Regions from separate parts of the Oleidesulfovibrio vietnamensis genome, predicted to be linked through region 1. Evidence: predicted binding sites of a transcription regulator. Region 1 holds the regulator's gene; each other region holds the start of a gene.
What was found. The regulator sigma-54, encoded in region 1, starts transcription at its own class of promoters, with help from an activator protein. The targets are predictions, from matches to a motif close to CTGGCACGGNNNNTGCTT.
Positions count from the first base shown of each region.

Region 2: ACZ5D1_RS12430 (Spy/CpxP family protein refolding chaperone) is a predicted target of sigma-54. The motif match lies at 2,352-2,369, and genes of this name have one in related genera.
Region 3: ACZ5D1_RS02205 (phosphocholine cytidylyltransferase family protein) is a predicted target of sigma-54. The motif match lies at 3,290-3,307, and genes of this name have one in related genera.
Region 4: ACZ5D1_RS06765 (ammonium transporter) is a predicted target of sigma-54. The motif match lies at 2,694-2,711, and genes of this name have one in related genera.

Region 1 is NZ_AP042419.1:2,055,806-2,061,037, forward strand. It holds gene rapZ (RNase adapter RapZ) at 1-634, opposite strand, end outside; gene ACZ5D1_RS09340 (PTS sugar transporter subunit IIA) at 696-1,145, opposite strand; gene hpf (ribosome hibernation-promoting factor, HPF/YfiA family) at 1,149-1,691, opposite strand; gene rpoN (RNA polymerase factor sigma-54) at 1,743-3,167, opposite strand; gene lptB (LPS export ABC transporter ATP-binding protein) at 3,360-4,082, opposite strand; gene ACZ5D1_RS09360 (LptA/OstA family protein) at 4,083-4,622, opposite strand; gene lptC (LPS export ABC transporter periplasmic protein LptC) at 4,609-5,223, opposite strand; gene ACZ5D1_RS09370 (KdsC family phosphatase) at 5,224-5,232, opposite strand, start outside.
Region 2 is NZ_AP042419.1:2,763,041-2,768,272, forward strand. It holds gene lepB (signal peptidase I) at 1-128, opposite strand, end outside; gene lepA (translation elongation factor 4) at 215-2,020, opposite strand; gene ACZ5D1_RS12430 (Spy/CpxP family protein refolding chaperone) at 2,410-3,135, shown strand; gene ACZ5D1_RS12435 (arsenate reductase ArsC) at 3,230-3,661, opposite strand; gene ACZ5D1_RS12440 (LytR/AlgR family response regulator transcription factor) at 3,895-4,809, shown strand; gene acs (acetate--CoA ligase) at 4,812-5,232, shown strand, end outside.
Region 3 is NZ_AP042419.1:515,364-520,595, reverse strand. It holds gene ACZ5D1_RS02215 (flavodoxin family protein) at 612-1,217, opposite strand; gene ACZ5D1_RS02210 (CDP-glycerol glycerophosphotransferase family protein) at 1,337-2,521, opposite strand; gene ACZ5D1_RS02205 (phosphocholine cytidylyltransferase family protein) at 2,561-3,235, opposite strand; gene ACZ5D1_RS02200 (putative quinol monooxygenase) at 3,509-3,805, shown strand; gene corA (magnesium/cobalt transporter CorA) at 3,919-4,983, opposite strand; gene ACZ5D1_RS02190 (glycerophosphodiester phosphodiesterase) at 5,124-5,232, opposite strand, start outside.
Region 4 is NZ_AP042419.1:1,547,648-1,552,879, forward strand. It holds gene ACZ5D1_RS06745 (Tex family protein) at 1-706, opposite strand, end outside; gene ACZ5D1_RS06750 (hypothetical protein) at 873-1,112, shown strand; gene ACZ5D1_RS06755 (hypothetical protein) at 1,207-1,671, opposite strand; gene tpx (thiol peroxidase) at 1,939-2,454, opposite strand; gene ACZ5D1_RS06765 (ammonium transporter) at 2,768-3,973, shown strand; gene ACZ5D1_RS06770 (P-II family nitrogen regulator) at 3,989-4,327, shown strand; gene ACZ5D1_RS06775 (bifunctional uridylyltransferase/uridylyl-removing protein GlnD) at 4,365-5,232, shown strand, end outside.

The sequences.
Region 1 (5,232 bases):
CTGAAAGCGCCTTTAATTTTGCGTCGAAGTACGGATTGGGCAGAAAGCGCAGGTCGAAAACCATGTCGGCGTCGGAAGGGACACCGTATTTGAACCCGAAGGTAATCAGGTTGACGCGCAGACTTCTCAAGCTGCCTCCAAGCGAACTCCATTTTTTTTGTACAATGCGCCGCAGGTCGTGAATGGAGAATTCTGAGGTATCGAGAATAAGGTCTGCACGTTCACGCACCGGAGCCAGCAGATTCCGTTCATGTTCAACGGCGGCCTCTAGCCCCAGGTCGCCGCCTTCCAGAGGATGAGGTCTGCGTGTGGTGGCAAAACGCCGTACCAGAGTATCACTGTCGGCTTCCAGATAGATGATGCGGGGAGAAACCCCCATCTTTTCCAGCCGCATAAGTGCGCCTTCGAATTCATCCAGAAAATCGAACTGGCGCAGGTCCATGCCCAGCACCACGCCGCGGTAGCGCCCCATGGCATCACGTGCAAGATGTTCCAACAGGTCGGCCACTACCCCCACCGGCAGCCCGTCTATGGTAAAAAAGCGCAAGTCCTCGAATACATTGAGCACCGTGCTTTTGCCCGCGCCGGAAAGTCCTGTGACTATAAGAACCGGCAGACTTTCACTCTTTTTCACGGCGCAACCCCTTTTCCTACCTTTTAGACAGAGCGGCACCACCGGCGTCCGCCCCTTTCCGTTACGCCTTCTGCAAAAGCTCCCACAAGGTATCTTCCGAATCTGCCTGAGCAAATTCAGCTCTGAATTCTTTGTCTTTCAGCAGACGCGAAATCTGTGCGAGAATGCGCAGATGCATGCCGGCCACCTGTTCTGGAGCAAGAACAAGAAAGAATACGTTACACAGCTTGTAATCAAGCGCTTCAAAATCAAGCCCTTCAGAACTGCGACCGACCACCAGCACGATGTGGTCAAGCCCCTCCACCTTGCCGTGCGGTATGGCTATGCCGTCACCGATGCCGGTTGTTCCCAGATTTTCACGGTCCTGCAGAATGCGGACCACGGTATTCTGATCCAGTTCCGGATATTTTTGGATGACCGGTTTCACAAGTTCCGCCAGCACCTCAGTTTTGGTGCTGGCGGAAAGCTCATGAATTATGAGGTCTTTATCCAGGTATTCACCCAGTTTCATTTTTTAGAATCCCGGATCGATCAGCCCGAAGTCTCCGTCCTTGCGACGGTAGATGACATTCACGCGGTTGTTCTGCGCGTTTTTGAAAACGAGAAACTCGTAATCCAGCGCCTCAAGCTGCATGGCAGCTTCATCAATATGCATGGGTTTGGGATCAATCTCATCAGTTTCAATGATGGTGCGCTCGCGCACGCCGTCATTGTCTTTGTAATTGAACACATCCATACGCACGCTGTCATCACTGCTGGAACGGCGCCGATCCTTAGTCTTTTCTGCGTGTTTCTTGACCTGTGCTTCCAGCTTATCCAGCACAAGATCAATAGTGGCATACATATCCTCGCTCTGCTCCACTGCAGAGAGATTCAACCCCTCGCCCGTGCATTGTACTTCCGCCTTGTGCCGGAATTTATCAACGCTCAACAGAACCTGTAACTCAAGGTTTTCTGACTTATTCAAAAAGCGTCCGAGCTTTTCAAAACGGCGGTTGGCATACTTTTTCAAGTGATCGGAAGGCTCGAAGTTCTTGAAAGTGAAAGCGATGTTCATAAAAACCTCCAGAGATTCAGTATCAGGCATTTCTGCCGGAAATCCTTTGGCCTAAAATACAGCTTTTCGTTTCGAAGAAGAAGGGATTCCCATAGCTGTACGATACTTCGCCACGGTTCTTCGAGCAATATTGACTTGCAACTTTTCTTTAAGAATTTCTCCGATCTTTTCGTCACTGAGCGGTTCTTTAGGATTTTCTTCAGAAATCAGGTTCTTTATCAGCGCTTTCACACTTTCAGAACCTACCTCTGTTCCGTCGTTTAACGCCAGTGCACTGTTAAAGAAATACTTAAGCTCCACAATACCATGGGGGGTAGCCACATACTTGTTTGTTGTAATACGGCTGACGGTTGATTCGTGCATTCCTATGTCGTCCGCTATATCCTTGAGAATAAGCGGGCGAAGCCGGGATACGCCTTCCTCGAAAAAACCCCTCTGATATTTAATAATGCTCTCAACTACTTTGTACAGGGTTCGCTGCCGTTGATAAAGGCTTTTTATAAGCCACGAGGCGGAGCGCATTTTTTCCTGCACGTAGTCCTTTTCTTTATCAGTGGTGCCCTTGACGCCTTCTTTATAAAATTCACTCAGCTGGAGATGTGGCAGGCCGTCTTCGTTCAGCAGGATGATAAAATCATCCTCGCTTTTATACACGTAGACATCGGGGCTGACATACGCGGGCTGTTCGTTACCGAAGCGGGAGCCCGGCATGGGGTCAAGAGTCTGGATAAGGTCAAGATATTCTTTAAGGTCGTCCATTCCCAGACGATATTTTCTGAGAAGAGGCTTGTACCGTCGTTTTTCCAGGTCTTCCAGATGATCGCGGATCAGCTCGACAAGCACAGGGTCGCGGTCGTATCCAAGCACTTCGACCTGAACCAGAAGGCATTCCTGCGGAGTACGCGCCGCTATGCCCACGGGATCAAGCCGCTGCAGCAGATGCAGCGTTTCTTCCACCTCTGCCGTACCGGCACCGGCCATTTCCGCCACGTTTTCCACCGTCGCCTGCAGATACCCCGCAGGCGAAAGGTTGCCGATTATGACTTCTGCTATGTCCAGCTGTTTTTCCGTGGCGGAAGACAAGCGCAGCTGCCAGCTGAGATGCCCTTCCAGCGTGGGGCTGGATGAAAAACGAGCCTCAAAGGCGGTCATCTCTTCCGGCACTTCCGCGTCGCGTCCGCCTGCCTGTTTGCCGGTACTGGCAAAATCGCCAAGATAGTTTTCCCAGTCGGCATTCTTTACCAATTCCTGACGGAAAGGGTCGGCTTCTTCTGCTCTCGGGGCTCTCTCTTCAGCCTGAGAGACTGGGCGCTCTTCCTGTGTTTCTTCAAGAAACGGGTTTTCCAGCAGTTCCTGCTGAACGGTTTCAACGAGCTCGACGCGTGAAAGCTGCAACAGTTTGATCGCCTGCTGAAGCTGGGGCGTCATCACAAGCTGCTGAGCGAGTTTAAGCTGCTGTCGTAACTCTAAAGCCATTGTTCAACCGAATCCTTAAGATTATAAAAGCTGAATATATTTTGTTTTTATTGCTCAGAGAATATCAAAGCCCTGATACCGGAGACAGCGGAAACGTATATTCCGTTCTGTTATCCAAAAATCATTCCAAAATACATTCCATGACTCTTTTCTGCCACATATATCTGTGTGATGCAACCGGAGCCGGGGGACTTACAGGCAGAAGCCCTCTCCCAGATAGACACTGCGGGCCTTGGGATCGGCCACAATGGCTTCCGGAGTGCCTTCCAGAATGACCCTTCCTTCGTAAACGAGATAAGCCCTGTCGCAGATATTCAATGTTTCACGCACATTATGATCAGAGATCAACACCCCGATACCTTTGTCGCGCAGTTTTTTGATTATTTCCTGAATATCATCCACGGCCAGAGGATCAATGCCGGCAAACGGTTCATCAAGCAGGATGAACTTCGGGGCGCGGATGAGGGCCCGGGCGATTTCCAGCCGCCGCCGTTCACCGCCGGACAGGTGCATGGCGTATGAATCGGCGATGTGGGTGATGCCGAACTCTTCAAGCAGTTCCTGCGCTCTTGCCTGCTGAGCTTTTTTGCTCAATCCCACATGTTCCAGAATCATCTGCAGATTCTGAGTGACAGTGAGTTTTTTAAAAACAGAACTTTCCTGAGGCAGATAGCTCAAACCGATACGGGCGCGTTCATGCAGCGGCCAGTCGGATATGCTCAGGTCATCCAGCTGCACCTCGCCGGCATTGGGCTTTACAATGCCTATGAGCATATAAAATGTCGTGGTCTTGCCCGCGCCGTTGGGGCCCAGCAGGCCGACAATTTCCCCCTGTTTCACATTCAGGGAAACGCCGCAGACCACTTCGCGCGAACCGTATTGCTTGCGCAACCCTGTAGCCTGAATGACCGCCATTTACTTCTTCATCCTTTTGGGGGCGGAAAAAACCGCATTGACGGGCTTACCAGGCGCGCCCAACACTTCACTTCTGTTCTCGTTCACATAAAACCTGATTTCCTGCCCGCCGATACTGTTGCCCTCGTCGCGAAGTACGGGGTCTCCTTCCATCACAAGCAGTCCTTCCGAAACCTTGTAGGTGGCCTTGCGGCATTCTCCCGATTTCGTCAGCTGCTTCATGCGTACATTACCTTCGGCCACCAGCCTGTTGATCTGGCCGGCGTCAATGGCAGGGCCTTCGGCGTCGTTTTGCTTCGCGGCGGCACTGGCGTTCTTGTCCAGATAGACGGAGATGGAGTCCGCCCACAGTTCAAACTCACCGCGCTGCACGTACACATCCTGTTCAAAAATGATCAGCTGGGCGTTGGCGTCATAAGTCATGGTCTTAGATGTGATGGAGGTGGGAATATCCTCTGCCGCGGTGGCGGGGGCGGCCTGCAAAACCAGACAGGCAAGCAGCACCATAATCATGTGGCCTGTTATGCTAATTCTGTTCATGACGTTTTTCTCCTCGGGCTAAGCCGCTGAAGCCGTCTTCAAGGTACAGAACCATGTCAACGCTTCCGCGGGCTTTAATGACGTTAGTGTCCAGCAGCCACAGCACGTCATGCATGGTACCGTTCATGGCGCCGGTTTCAAACCATACCTTTTCGGGCATGGTCAGTTCACGGGAGCTGCCAAGGTAGGTCAGCAGAGATGTTTTAAGCATTTTGTCTGTCTGCACCAGAACCACATCGTCCCACAGACGCATGGACTGGCTGCTCTGCTTTATTTCGCCCCAGCGCGCTTTAACACTCAGGTTGTCGTTTTGTTTTTCAAGAAAATAGACAATGTCGGGCTGCTTGATGCGTACAGTGTCGCCCTGCTGGTCATAAAACGCTTTTTCAGCTTCCAGCGTCCACAGTTCGCGTCCTTTTTCGCCCTGCTTCAGGCGCACACCCGACAGCGCCAGATCGACATTACCTTCCACGGCAGGCTGGGCATCGGTCAGAGAGCGTCGCACTTCACTGACCTGACGTGCCCCCATGGCCGCATACAACAGCAGGCCGGCGAGCAGAATCAGCATACCGGCGACCCAGTACATTCTGCGGCGGGACATCTAGGAAGA
Region 2 (5,232 bases), 710 kb from region 1:
TCAAGCATGGAGCCTGAAGGGATGGTGTAGGCCTGCACAATAAAGGTGCGTATGACAAGGGCCAGCACCACGGCCACGGAAATAGCTTCCAGAAATTCCACAAAGGGATGCTTTCTCGGTTCCGACATGGGTTTTTCCTTTCTCATGCGCGCGGCGGCGCAGAAGTCGCCGTGCTTGTTTTGCATCGTTTTCTGCTGTGCCGGGCGCCCTGCCGCTATTCGTCATCCACCTGCAGCGCGGCAAGAAAGGCCTCCTGCGGCAGTTCGACGTTGCCCATGCGCTTCATGCGTTTTTTACCCTCTTTCTGCTTTTCAAGCAGTTTTCTTTTACGGGTAATGTCACCGCCGTAGCACTTGGCGGTCACGTTCTTGCGCAGGGGGGCGTTGCGCTCTCTGGCTATAATCTTGTTGCCGATGGCCGCCTGCACCACCACCTCGAACATCTGACGGGGTATGGTACGTTTGAGCCGGAGCGCTATGGCGCGCCCCTGATAATAGGCTTTGTCCCTGTGAACAATGCATGCCAGCGCGTCAACGGGGTCGCCGTTGATCAGCATATCCAGCTTCACAAGGTTTGACTGGCGGTAGTCGATGATCTCGTAATCCATGGAGGCGTACCCGCGCGTAAGCGACTTCAGCTTGTCAAAGAAGTCATACACGATTTCCGCAAAGGGCAGCTCATAGGTGATGATCACACGGTTGACCGCAAGGTAGCGCATATCCTTCTGGATACCGCGTTTTTCTTCGCACAGCTTAAATACGTTGCCCACGAATTCGTTGGGCACGTGAATTTCCATCCGCACATAGGGCTCATACAGCCCTTCGATTTTGGTGGGATCGGGCAGGGCTGCGGGGTTTTCTATGTATTTTTCCTCGCCGTCCACGGTCAGCACCTTGTAGACGACAGAAGGAGCCGTGGCGATAAGCCCTATATTGAACTCACGCTCCAGCCGCTCCTGCACGATTTCCATATGCAGCAGTCCCAGAAAGCCGCAACGGTACCCGAACCCCAGCGCCTGCGATGTTTCCGCCTCAAACGAAAACGCCGCGTCGTTAAGCTGCAGTTTTTCCAGCGCATACTTCAACTGTTCGTATTCGCTGGAATCAGTGGGATATAGTCCGCAGAACACCATGGGCTTGACTTCTTTGAATCCGGGCAGCGGCGTGGCGGCCGGTCTGGACGAATGGGTTACGGTATCGCCCACTTTGGCGTCGCCCAGTTCCTTGATGGCAGCGCATAAAAAGCCCACATCACCGGCGGTAAAGCAGTCGACGTCTTTTGCTTCGGGAGAAAACACCCCCAGCCGCGTCACTTCGTACTTTTTGCCGGTGGCCATCATCTGGATGCTGTCACCCTTTCTGATGGTGCCGTGCATCACGCGGAACATAACCACGACGCCCTGATACGAATCATACCACGAGTCAAAAATCAGCGCCTGAAGCGGCGCATCGGAGTCACCCTCGGGCGCGGGCAGACGTTCCACAATGGCTTCCAGCACCTTGTCCACATTAAGACCGGTCTTGGCGCTCACCTCTACGGCTTCCGCTGCGTCCAGCCCGATGCCGTCTTCGATTTCGGCCTTTACACGGGCAATATCCGAACTGGGCAGATCAATCTTGTTCAGCACCGGAATGATTTCATGATCATGATCAAGGGCCAGAAAAACGTTGGCCAGCGTCTGTGCTTCTACCCCCTGTGTGGCGTCAACCACAAGCAGCGCACCTTCGCACGCCGCAAGCGAGCGTGAAACTTCATAACTGAAGTCCACGTGGCCGGGAGTGTCGATCAGGTTGAGCACATATTCCCTGCCGTCCGCGGCCTTGTACGGAATGCGCACCGCCTGCGCCTTGATGGTGATGCCGCGTTCGCGCTCCAGTTCCATTCTGTCCAGATACTGGTCACGTTTGTCACGCTCGGTCACCAGACCGGTCACGTCCAGAATACGGTCGGCAAGCGTGGACTTGCCATGATCGATATGAGCGATAATGCTGAAATTGCGGATATTTGACTGTTTAGCCATATGTCGGTGGCCGCGCGAAGCGGCACGCCTCCTGTGTGGACTTGGGTGATAGATTCAATAAACGCGGCACCGGCACACATGGCCGCCCCGCGTTGAACAGGAATTCATACGGTATTTGCCTTTCAAAGTCTAATACTACGACCCCCGCCCTCAGGAAAGCCCTGCCGCATGACACCGGCGCCGTGCCGCGGGCCGCCGGTGTATAAAAAAAAGACAGTGTCTTGTTTTTATACAGGGCTCTTCTTCTGTCCGGTGTATAAAAATTGTACACAATTGATGCGCGCCCGATGCAACGAAAAACATTATTCAATAATTATATGCAATTAACAATTTGGCACACCTGTTGCTGTATTGCTGCCAACATTAAGCAACCATCAAGGAGTATCACCATGAATACCATTCGCCGCAACGTAACCGCTTTTGCCCTCGTACTCACTCTCGGCACCGCCGGTGCCGCCGTGGCCGCACAGACCACCACCGGTTCTGCCCAGTCACCCGCTATGAATCACCAGATGCATCAGCAGGCCCCCGGGCATATGAACCATGAAACCGGCGGACACATGATGGGCCACGGCATGGGCGCACACCGGCTCATGCTGACGGAAGAACAGCAGAAGCAGTACGATGCCATTGTGAAAAAAACCTACGCCGACACGGCCAAGGTACGCAGTGAACTGTGGGCACGTTCCGCTGAACTGGATGCACTGCGTATGAACCCCAACGCTTCGCCTGAAATGTTTGCTCCGCTGGCCGACGCCATAGCAGGGCTGCGTACCACTCTGGATACTGCCCGCATGGACATGAATGACAAGCTGGAAAAGGCGCTGGGTATCAGCCTGCCTCTGCGGCACGGCATGTTTCTGACCGGCGGCGCGCAGGGCTGCGGCATGAAAGGCATGAAAGGCATGAAAGGCATGATGCACAAAGGCGCACACATGCAGAAAGGCATGATGCATAAAAATGCACAGTCCGCACAGCTGAACAATGCAGAGAGCAATCTTGTGGCCTGCCTCGGCGGCGGCTCCGGATCCCGCATGAACGGTCTGGGCCACGGCAGCAACGGCGGACACCGCAATCAGGCGGCAGAGCCTGTGGCCGTCTCTTTCGCACTGTAACTCCCGCGGCGCCCCCGTCTTGCCCGCAAATAAACAAAAGCCCCCGCAAGGGGGCTTTTCTGCGTGCTTCTGCGGCCGGAATTCCGGACACGGATTACAGCAGAGGCGCAGGCAGGCTCTGTACAAAATCACGTATGGCGTCGCGCACCCGGCGGTAGTGCTCCAGCGCTTCTTCATGCGTTGCCGCCGTACGCGCCAGAGCCGGCGGATCCGGAAATCCGGCATGAATTCTGCGGCTTTCGGCAGGAAAAAACGGACAGTGCTCACTGGCATGGTCGCAGACAGTGACCACATAGTCGAATGTATCCACATCCAGTTCGGAAACCAGCTTTGACCGGTGGCCGGAAATATCCACTCCGGCCTCGGCCATGACCTCCACCGCCAGCGGATTGAGTCCGTGAGTTTCCACTCCGGCGGAACGCACCTCGAATTCATCGCCTTTCAGCTTTCTGGTCCACCCTTCGGCCATCTGGCTGCGGCACGAATTGCCCGTACAGAGAAACAATATGGTTTTCTTCATCGGCATGCTCTGCCTCCTTGCGTTATGCCGTACAGCTTACACCCCGACAGGCCGTAACAAAAGAACGTACCCCCGGCGGCGGGCGAATGTCGCGCAAATGTCACAAAAACCGGCCCGGCACCCTGTGCGCCATCCCGCTGCGAGACAGGTGACTGCCTGCACAAACAGTCCATTATGCTTCACAGAAGTCGGCAGGCCGTGTACAGTCTTGAAAACCTTATTCTTCTGTCAGGATATCAATGCCCAGACTGACATCGCTCATTCTGCATCCGGACGCTGCCGTCCGGCACAGCCTGCGTGCGCATGTTTCGCAGGTACCCTTTCTGCGCGTGGTGGGCGAAGCGGTATGTGCAAACGAGGCGCAGGAACTGCTGAACGCCATCCATTACGGTGCGGTGTTCTGCGGGGTAGACCTGCAGCAGCCGGAGCAGGGGCTGGAATTCGCCCAGCGACTTATGGGCCGCAGGCACCGTCCGGCACTGGTGTTCATTGCTTCCGACGAAACCCATGCCTTTGCCGGATTCGAGCTGGATGCCACCGACTACCTCATCTGGCCATGTACGGCGCAGCGTTTTTCCAGAACAATTGCCCGGCTGCGGCAGTTCTGCAGCCACTTCAAGCTGGCGCCCGACCCGGAAACCCGCTGGAACGAAAAAGCCGCGCCCGCACCCGCCGGTGCAGCGGGACACGGCCTTCAGACCGATACCACGGCAGAAGACGATGCAACAGTTCAGGTACCGCTGGCTGACGACGAACAGGACGGCTTTCTGGATGCGCTGAAACAGGCATGGGACTACAACAGCACCTACCGCCCTGTAGAAATAGAAAAACTGGCCATCACTTACGAAGGCAAAACCCTGCTGCTGCCCTATGACGAAATAGTTTTTGTGGAAGCCTACGAAGACTATACCTATGTACACACGGCCGAGCAGAAGTATCTGACCTCGTACCGGCTTAAAATTCTTGAAGGCAAACTCAAACCGCACCGTTTTTTCAGAGTGCACCGCAAGTATCTGGTCAATCTGAATATGGTCACGGAAATCGCTTCGCTGCCCGGTTCCAGCTTTATGCTGCGCACCGCAGGCCGCACACGGATCGAACTGCCCATCAGCCGCCGGCGCATCGGCGAACTCAAACAGGTTCTGGGATTGTAACCATGTCCGCCAAACAACCGCTATGCACCGCCCCTGAAGGTTCAGGAACTCTGGACACCCTGCTGTGCGAAGAACGTGTGTTCCGGCCCATGCCGCGCATCGTGGCAGAGGCGAACATGAACCCGCAGGATGTGGCCATCGCCCGCGCCCGCGCGGAAAGCGACTGGCTGGGATTCTGGGAGGAAGCGGCGGAAGAACTTTCGTGGTTCCGCAAATGGGATACCGTGCTGGATGATTCCGCAGCTCCCTTCTACCGCTGGTTTGCCGGTGCCCGCTGCAACATTGTCTACAATGCGCTGGACAGGCACATAGAAACCGCAAACAAAAATAAACTGGCGCTCATATGGGAAGGCGAACCCGGAGACACACGCAAGCTTACCTATTACGAACTGTACCGCGAAGTGAATAAAGCCGCCAATGCGT
Region 3 (5,232 bases), 1.5 Mb from region 1:
CAATGAAAGCGATACATCAGTGCAACGGGCTGCCTGAGAGAAAAGCGGGACGGCTGCACACAGCAGAACGCACGTAAAAAAGCTGCGAAACACGACACACAGACGTTACGCAGCGGTATGATGCCCCCTGCAAAGGGGCAGACATGAACAGATACCCGAAGAAAAGCGCACCGCAACAATGCGGTATACCGGTGCGGCACTGCATGCGGACACAAAAAAACCGCGATGCAACGCGGCCGGTTCTGCGGCAAAAAGATGAACGCCGGAGTGTGGCGGGAAACTGCGGATAACTGCGGAAAAATGCAGCGGGCAAACAGCGGACAAACAGCGGGCAGGAAACATGCTGCCGCCGCCGGATGAACACGGCCCGTCTGCAGGCAGCCGGAGCGGCGCATGGCTGCCGGTATATCTGCCGCTATATCTGCCGGACAAAAAGCAGCAACAGAGCGGCTGCCACAAATGCCACCCGCCTGCAGATGGGCACGGCAATATCTGCAGGCACCGGTTTTATAGGGCGCATGGCCGGAGAGCGGCAACGCACGCGGCAGCGCATGAACCGCAGCGGAACAACTGTTGGCGGCGGACAGCCAGACCACCGCGCCGCAGACAGACTATGTCACGGCTTCAGCAAGCTTTCTGCCCGCTTCACGGGCGGCCTGCAGCACATCTTCATGCTTTGCCACCAGCCCCCTGTCAAACAGCCTCAGCACAGGCAGCTGCGCCACCACACGGTACCCGAGCGCCTCCAGCGGAAGACGCATGGCCTCCAGCGGAAGACGCATGGCCTCCAGCGCAACACCCAGATTTTCCGGAGTTTCCTGCTCCGCCACCGCGGCAATGACGGCCGCCCTGTTCTGTTCTGCCAGCCTGCTGCGCCACGCGCGTGGCCGTGTATCGCTGAAATCGTAATAACAGTACAATCTGTCGATAAAAGCTTTCATCCACGCCGTGATGTTGTAATTGTGCACCGGCGAAACAAGCACAAGTCCCGTGCTGCCGTCCACATGCGGATACAGCAGCGTCATGCCGTCACGGAAACGCGTGCAGGCCTTTTCCGTTCTGCACTGTTCGCAGCCCACGCACGGGTCGTACCGGTAATCGCGCAGGTGTACGGCGTACCCTTCCTGCCCCGCATCCGCAGCGCCTTCCAGTACCGCTTCAAGCAGTTTATGCGAATTACCGGACCGGCGCGGACTGCCTTCAACTCCGAGAATCACAGGCGTCCTCCTGTTATGCTTTGCACCCCGGAACATCTCCGCATATCAGCGGAACATCCCCGTCTGTCCTGGCAGGGTGCCACAGCAGAAAGTTCTCTGCAAACATACCGTAACGCGCGCTATGCCCCCCCTGCAAAAAAACGCGACCGCATCAGCCGGGCCACCCTGCCGGCAGCATGGCCGTCACATGCGGAAAAAAGTTTGGCGCACAACGCGTTGCGCTCTTCCCGCCACGGATCTTCACCGCCCTTGCATACCCTGAACAACGCTTCGAACAGCTCAGGCTCGTTCACCGGCCGCGGGCCCGGAGACATATCTTCGTAGCGGTAGAACATGGCCCTGTCGCAGGCCAGATATTTTTCAAGATCATACGGGAAAAACACGACCGGCCTGCCCGTAAGCAGAAAATCATAGGCCACCGAAGAATAATCGGTCAGCAGACAATCTGTCTGGGCCAGCAGCGGGTAGGCGTCGGAATTGAACTGCACGCTGTGCACGGCCTTGAGATGCCGGGGCACGGGTACGTTCACATACGGGTGAAATTTGAAGAAGAACGCGATTTTCTGACGGCGGCAGAAAATATCCAACCGCTCAAGATCAAGCGCACCGTTTTCAAAAGCGTCCCCGCCGGTATCGCGGAAGGTCGGCATGTAAAACACCGTTTTAAACCCCGCCCCGCGAAACCGCTCCATGGCGTCGTATGCTTCCCTGTCCACGCCCAGCATATCTATGGCATCAGGCGTGCGGAACAGCATGTCGTTGCGCGGATACCCGGTCTCCCATATTTCATCACATGCAAAAGCCCGCCCCAGCCCCGTTCCGGTGACAAAGGGCGACGTGGAGACAACCGCATCGTATCCCGAATAGCCCGCACGCAGCATCTGCCGTTTTTCCGCATCCATGTTCACGGCAGATTCCGCTTCCGGCATGCCTATCAGCTTCAGCGGAATACCATGCCACAACTGGAGTATCTGCGCGCCGGAAAGCAGAAAACGCGCCGGTGTCTCCATACGCCACCAGAAATCATCGCAGACCACTGCCTTTGCCCGCGGCAACATGGCTATGGCCTCTTCCGACGGAAACATGAGACACGGCAGTCCGGCGTCACGCAGCATGTCATAGTCATCGGCATGATGGGTAAGAAAGACCGAAGAAAACGGCTGCTCTGTCTGCACGCAGTGGCGGAACAGATATTTGGTATTGTCCATGAAGCGCCCGCCTATGCGCCCGATGAACACTGCAAGATTTTCCTTGGGTGCACGCTGCGATAGCGCCGTAAACAGGCTGCCGATATCGGTTCCCATCTGTTTCCCCGCAATTACGCGTCAGTTACGGGCAGAACGTCACGCACCTTCGTTAAAAAGACGGCGCGCCTCGTCCAGATCCCCTTTAAAGTCCACCTCAATGCACCGGTAATCGGAAATATCAACGGCCCGGTAAGGCGTTTTTTCCACCAGCATTTCCAACGCCCGTTCAAAGTAATCGTCGGGGCGGCAGGATTCCAGCGCCGCAACCAGATCGGGCAGGCTTCCGCGCGAAACAAGATTAAGTCCCACGGCCTCACCTTCCGGATTCTCGACCTGCTTTGAAATGGCGGTTATGAAGCCTGCGGCATCCGTGCGGTACTTCACTTCCTCTTCTCCGCATTTTTTGCGGTCCACCGCCACGGCATTGCCCCCGGCCTGCATCAGACGCAGCGCCACCTCGGGGTCAAAAACCACATCACCGTTGGCCCACAGAATATCATCGTCCAGATCTTCTATGCCCGCAAGCAGACTCTTGGAAGTGTTGGTGATGTAAAACACCGGATTGTAGCGGAAGCACACATTGGGAAATTCTTCCATGAGCAGCGACTTTTTAAAGCCCACGACCACATGCACTTCTCTGATGCCTATCTCGCGCAGAATGCGTATCTGTCTGCCCAGAATGCACTCGCCCGAAGGCAGACGGGACAACGATTTGGGAAACGGTCTGCCAAGACGGCTTCCGACGCCGGCGGCAAGGATGACTGCTTTCATGTCATACGCCCCTGTGGCTAAAGGTAAGAAAAACGGCCCGGCCTGCGCAGTACCAAGCAAGTTACATGCCACGTCCGGGCACAGTCTGCCCGGCACGACCTGACACAGCCTGAAACTGCCAGAAACTGCCGGGAACTGCCCGCCGTGCGGCCCGTGACTGACTGACCGGCATCTGATATACAACCGGCAGACGGGAGTCGCTGTCAAAACCCCGTCAGACCTCATACACCGGCCGCGGGCGGCTTGTTCCGCAGCGCGGCAGCAAGGAGCATCATGATAACCGTCACCGTACACATACCCGTCAAACCGCAGCATGCGGCGGACTTCATCAGCCATATGCATGCGCTGGCACCGGTGGTACGCGCCGAACAGGGCTGTCTGACGTACAACCTGTACACCGACCCGTACCGGCCTGATATGCTTTTCATGTACGAAGAATGGCAGGACATGGATGCGCTGCGCGCCCACCTTGAACAGCCCCACATGAACGAGCACCGCCGCACCACAAAAGACTGGCTTGCCGGCGATGTAACCCTGCACACAACCCGGAGCACTCCGGTAACGCTGTAGCCGGCGCGGCGCCTTCAGGCGGCAGTCTGCCTGCCGGAGCGGTTCCGGCAGACTGCGTCCGTGCTGTCCCTGCCACTGTCATGCACCGCGGCGGCATGCTGCGGCGTGCAGTGTCACAGCCAGCGGCGCCAGCGGAAATACACCAGCATGCCCCCCGCGACAGCCACCATGACGCCCAGCAGCACAAAATAGGCATACTCCACGTGCAGTTCGGGCATCACGTCAAAGTTCATTCCGTACACACCGGCAAGAAACGACAGCGGAATGAATACCGTGGAAAAAATGGTCAGAAACTTCATGATGTCGTTCAGTCTGTTGCCCACCGCCATGTTATAACTGTTCTGATGGTCGTTCAGCAGTTCGCGGTACACCTCCACGGCATCGGCGGTCATCTCGGCCATATCGGCAAGGTCGCGCAGAAAAGGCTGAATGCCCTCGCCCACAAGGCCGTTTTCCACCCGCGCCATGCGCAACGCGATTTCCCTCGCGGGGCGCACCGCCTTGCGTATGTAGGCCATCTCGCGGCGATAATGCGTTATCTCCTGCAGCAGTTCAGGCGTGGGGTCTTCAAAAATTTCGTCGTCCAGCTCTTCTATGCGCTCGCCCAGTGCCTCAATGGTTTTCAGATACCCCTCAAACACGCAATCCAGCAGCGCGTACAGCAGATAATCCGGCCCGTACCGCCGCAGTCTTCCTGTCTGCCCTTTCAACCGCTCGCGCACCGGCTCAAAAACCATTCCCGGACGTTCCTGAAAAGTAAGCAGACAGCCGTCGCTGAGCACGGCACTCAACTGGTCTGTCGTCACTGCCGAACGGTCCTGACTGAGTGAAGGCATTTTGATGGAAACAAAGACAATGCCGGGAAACTCTTCAAGCTTGGGGCGCTGGCCTGTGTTCATGATGTCTTCAAGCACCAGCGCCGGTATGCCGAACAGCCCGCCCAGCGTTTCCATCAGTCCGGCATCGTGCACGCCGTCCACGTTGCACCACAGCACGGTATCGGGCCGCGTACGGCCGGCAAGCTGACCGGGGTGCTGCACAAAATCGTCGCGTGCCATGTCCGCATCGTATTCGATGACACGCAGACGCGGCGTATCTATTTTCTGTCTGCCTACAAAAACCAGAGCACCCGGCGGACGCCCCGCCCTTGTGTCCATCTTTTTCAGAAAACGGGCCATGATTCCTCCGTGGCAGGGCCGCCGGTGTTCACCGTGCGGGTGTGCCTGCGCCTGTGCCCTTCAGCATACACAACGATGCAGAAAAAAACAGTCCGCGCGGAAAACCGCGCGGACTGAGCACTCTCTGTTCTGCAGTACCGCTAACCCCGCCCGTCCGGCACCAGCCGCTGGGGCATGTCCGTGATGATGCAGCGCGCTCCGGCATCATGAAAACCGCGGGCTGCGGCGGCGTCATTCACCGTCCACACA
Region 4 (5,232 bases), 510 kb from region 1:
CTTCACGCTCACCGCGCAGCAGGGCCAGAATGCGGTGGCCCGCAGCCTTGGCCGCAGGTTCCGACCAGGCAAACCAGTCACGGAATTTGGCGCCTTCCTCTTCTTTCCCTTTGCTTACGGCGGAGCTTATTATGCCTTTTTCGCGGAACAGCTGCCGGAGGGCCTGCCGCGCTGCAGTATCTTCGCTTATCCGTTCGGCCACTATGTCTCTGGCTCCTGCCAGGGCGGATGCGGAATCGGGCACTGCTGTCTCTTTGGGGGTGCCGTCCGGAGTGATAAATGCAAGTGCATCGTCGTGCACTCTGCGTCCGCGCTGCTGCATCAGCAGGTCTGCCAGCGGTTCCAGTCCGCGTTCCCGCGCCATCTGTGCACGGGTGCGGCGTTTGGGCTTGTACGGCAGGTATACGTCTTCCAGCGCGGTCATGGTGGCTGCCTGCATAACCGCACCGTGCAGTTCGGCAGTCAGCAGGTCGCGTTCCTGCAACGAGGCAATGACCGCTTCGCGACGTTTGTCCAGAGCGCGCAGTCTGGTCATGCCGTCGCGTATGGCGGTGATGACGGTTTCATCCAGCCCGCCGGTGGCTTCCTTGCGGTAGCGGCTGATGAAGGGCACTGTGGCTCCTTCGTCCAGCAGGGCTGCGGCGGCGGTGATGCCGGAGCGCGGAACGCCGAGTTCCGCGGAGAGGATTTGTATATGCTGCGACATGAATTTCTCTGTGGTTACGGGTTGTATCTGGGTGCTGGACATGGCGCCGCTGATGTCTATTATGTAAGTGTGTGTTTACTTTTTTTCGGGCAGAACCGCCGTGCAGGTCCGGATCGGGTCTGATTGTGCGCGGTGTCTGCAGTCCATGTCCAAGGAGGTGCTTACCATGTCGACGCAAAGCGCAACGACCCTGCCGCTGCTCCTTATAGAGGGGGAGCTTGCCCGGCTGGCCGGTGACACGCAACTGCGGTATGAAGAAAACGGCGGAGCCAAGGACATCTTTGTAAACGATGAATGGTCAGCCAGAGCCAGTCTGTTTCCCGGAATGGACTGGGAACTGGAGTGCGGGGGCTGTACATACGGTGTAATTGCCGAGGAAGCCGGCCTGCGGGTTGAAAAAAGATAACCGTGCCGGCAGCGCGGCTGCGTGACTGAACTGTACGGGCCGCCGCAGCCACGGCGGCCCTTGCCTGCTGTGTACGCCGGAATCCGTGTTGCTGTTACTGGCGTGCAGATGCCTCTTGTGTTGTCTGCTGTCTTTGTTCCAGCCTGCTGCGGAAATAAACCCCCAGCATGTTGCCCACCGCGTCAGAGGCGGATGACTGCATGCCCAGCGCGTGCAGGTCTTCCGCTATCTGCTTTTCCATTTTTTCCGATTCCATAAACATCAGATAGACAAGGCACAGGGTGGCCTCATTGTCTTTTTTGCCGTCACACAGCATCTGGAGCTGTTTTTCTTCAACTGTTTCCAGCAGGCGGTCTGCAAACATGGCGGCCCATTTTTCATAAATAGTGTCGGGAATGGTGGGCACCAGCCCCGATACCTGCCGTGCCGCACGCTGATCCACTGCGGGCAGAGTTACGCTCATGAATTCTTCCAGCGCCTCCTGACGGCTGCTGTGGTCGCGGTCAAGACGGCTGAGCACCGTGGTAATGATATGCGTTCGTATATGTTCCGTGGTCACGGGCGGCTCCTTTGGGCTGACTATGTGCAGTCCGCAACCTAGCGCAGGAGAGGGCGGCGGGCAAGTGTGACAGAAGGACGCGCTGCGCGGCCGTGCTGCGGGCGGCGGCGTTTTTTCAGTCAGAGGGGCCGGATGCTGTTTTCATGCGGCTGCAGGGCGAGATGCTTGCGGGGCATACCGTGGTGGCATGGGTTCTGAGGCGACAAATGTCAGGTGTGGACGTATTGAAAAAAAGGGCGGCCTGCAGGCCGCCCTTTCATGGTCCGGTTACAATGCCGCTTTGGCGGCTGCAATGGCAGCTTCGTAGTCGGGTTCCGAAGTGACTTCAGGCACTATCTGCTGATAGGTGATGACGCCATCGCGGTTGACGACGAAAACTGCTCTTGCCAGCAGGCGCAGTTCTTTTATGACCACGCCGTATGCATTACCGAAAGCAAGATCTTTGTGGTCGGAAAGCGTTTCCACGGCATCAATGCCGGCGGCGCCGCACCAGCGGGCCTGCGCAAAGGGCAGGTCGGCGCTCACCGTCAGCACCTTCACGTCATCGCCGAGGTTGGCTGCCTCCTGATTGAACCTGCGGGTTTCCACATCGCATACGGGGGTGTCGAGCGAAGGCACCGAACTGAGGATAAGTACCTTTCCTTTATAGTCTGCCAGTGTGCGGGGCGAAAGATCATTGGCAAGCACTGTAAAGTCGGGGGCTTTGCCGCCTTTTTCCACAGGGGTTCCCTGCAGGGTGAGGCCGTTGCCTTTAAACGTGATGATTCCGGTACGTTCGTTCATAGCTGATCTCCTTTGGAGAGAGGTCTTGAATTATTAGGAACTACTCTCATAACACACGAGTGCTGCTATGGGAATGGGCGCAGACAAAAAACTTACCTCGGCAGCATCTTTTCTTGTTTTAACAAAATTGTGTTTATTGATTTGTAAAAAATAACAAATATGTATAAAAATGTGCTTTTGCCATGCCGCCCGGATGAGCTGTCTTTCGTAACCGGCAATGATTGCGAAAAAAACTTCTTCTGGCCTGCTGCTTGCTTTCTTCCGGCTACCGGCAGGGGATTGCAATTTTTTGTTTTTACTTCAGGAGGAGTCTATGAACGCGGCAGATACCGCTTTCATTCTTGTCTGTTCGGCTCTGGTGATGTTTATGACACCGGGGCTGGCGTTGTTTTACGGGGGGCTTGTCAGATCGCGCAATGTGCTCAGCACCACCATGCACAGCGTGGCGTTGCTCGGCATTGCCTCGCTTGTCTGGTGGGCAGTGGGGTATTCTCTGGCGTTCGGCAGTGACCACGGGGGCATTATCGGCGGGTTGGAGTATCTTTTTCTGCAAAACGTAGGCACGGAACCGGGTCCGGTCGATAATCTGCCGCATCTGCTGTTCATGGTTTTTCAGTGCATGTTTGCCGTTATCACACCGGCGCTGATTTCGGGTGCCTATGCCGAACGTATCCGTTTCGGGGCGATGGTGCTGTTTTCTGTTTTATGGCTTGTGCTGGTGTATGCGCCCATGGCGCACTGGGTTTGGGGCGGCGGATGGATGGCCCGGATGGGTGCGCTTGATTTTGCCGGGGGGGCCGTGGTGCATATGAGCTCTGCCGCTGCTGCGCTGGCGGCTGCCAATGTGCTGGGACTGCGCCGCGGATATGGGCGCGAGGCATTTATTCCGCACAATCTGCCCATGACAGTACTGGGAGCAGGTATTCTGTGGTTCGGCTGGTTCGGTTTTAACGCCGGAAGCGCGCTGGCGGCCAACGGCGCGGCAGCCAATGCATTTGTAACCACACATCTTGCCGCGGCTGCGGCTCTGGTGGGCTGGCTTGCCGTGGAAAAACTGCATGGCGGCAGAGCAACAACTCTTGGTGCGGCTTCGGGAGCCGTGGCGGGACTGGTTGCCATTACTCCCGCGGCAGGGTTTGTCACACCGGCTTCAGCGGTGTTCATCGGGCTGGCCGGCGGAGTGCTGTGCTACGGCGGTGTGTTTCTCAAGCACAAGCTGCGTTATGATGACGCTCTTGATGTGGTGGGGATTCATGGTGTTGGGGGCACGTGGGGCGCGCTGGCAACCGGAATTTTTGCCGATGCCGCCGTGGGCGGGGCAGACGGTCTGCTGCACGGCAACGCATATCAGCTCTGGGTGCAGTTTGTCTCGGTTGTGGCTACATGGCTGTTTTGCTATGTTGCCAGCTGGTTGCTTTTCAAGGCTGTCGATGCGGTCATGGGACTCAGGGTCTCCGGTGAAGCCGAGCTTGCCGGTCTTGATGTGAGTGAACACAACGAAACCGCCTACCAGATGTAAAGGCAGGGACTCAGTATGAAAAAAGTTGAAATCATCATCAGGCCCTTCAAGCTGGATGAGGTGAAAGAAAGTCTTACCGAGCTTGATATAAAAGGCATGACCGTTTCCGAGGTCAAAGGCTTCGGCAGGCAGCGCGGCCACAAGGAAGTTTACCGCGGTGCGGAGTATCAGGTTGATTTCATGCCCAAGGCCAAGATTGAGGTCGTGGTGGAAGACGATCAGGTGCAGAGTGTGGTGGAAACAGTAATGAAAGCCGCACGGACGGGGAAAGTCGGTGACGGCAAGATATTCATCATTCCCGTGGATGACGTGGTGCGCATCCGGACGGGAGAGACCGGAACCGGCGCTGTCTGATCTGTCTGCATCCTGAAAAGCAACCTGTGGAGAGTTGATGCCTGTGGAAAAAATGACGCCGTCCGGCCATGACGCATATGAAGCCGCTGATTCCTGTGCCGTGCTCATGGCCGGACGTGCGGTCTTTGACTCGCAGCTCGGGGGACCGCCCGACGGAAGGCTGCCCCGCTACGAGCGCGAACTGAGCGCCCTGCTGGACAGGTATTTTGTCTCGCGCCTTTCTTCAACGGGAGCCGCCGGCGGCAAAGTGGCTTTGGTGGCCACAGGCGGATACGGGCGGGGCGAACTGTGCCCCGGCTCAGATATTGATATCCTCATTCTCTGTCGCCGCTCCATACCGCCGCAGGCCATCGACCTTGCGCAGCCGCTGTTTCTGCCTTTGTGGGATGCAGGGTATGCACTCGGCCACGGGTTCCGCACTGTGGGAGATTGCCTGAAACTGGCAGCAAAGGACCATAAGGTACTGGCCTCTTTGCTTGATGCGCGCTTTGTTACCGGCAGCGAGGCTGTATTTGCTGAAATGATGGAGCGTCTGGAGGAAAAGGTGCTCCCGCGGCGCGGTAAAGCTTTTGCGGACTGGCTGGACACGGAGCATGAACGCCGGCTGGCATCGCATGGCGACGGAGCACTGCTGCTGGAGCCCAACCTGAAGGAGGGGCTTGGCGGACTGCGGGATTATCACCTGATCCGCTGGATGCTCATGTGCCGGTTTGGCATCGGCTGCGGGCTGCACGCGGCGCTGCGGCGTGTGGGTTTTTCTGCAGAAGATGAAGCACTGCTGCGTACCAACGTGGACTTTTTGCACGATGTGCGGTGCAGGCTGCACGCCCTGACCGGCAGGCGCAGCGATCTGCTGCCGCTTGACCTGCAGCCGGATGTGGCACGCCGGATGGGGTATGCCGACG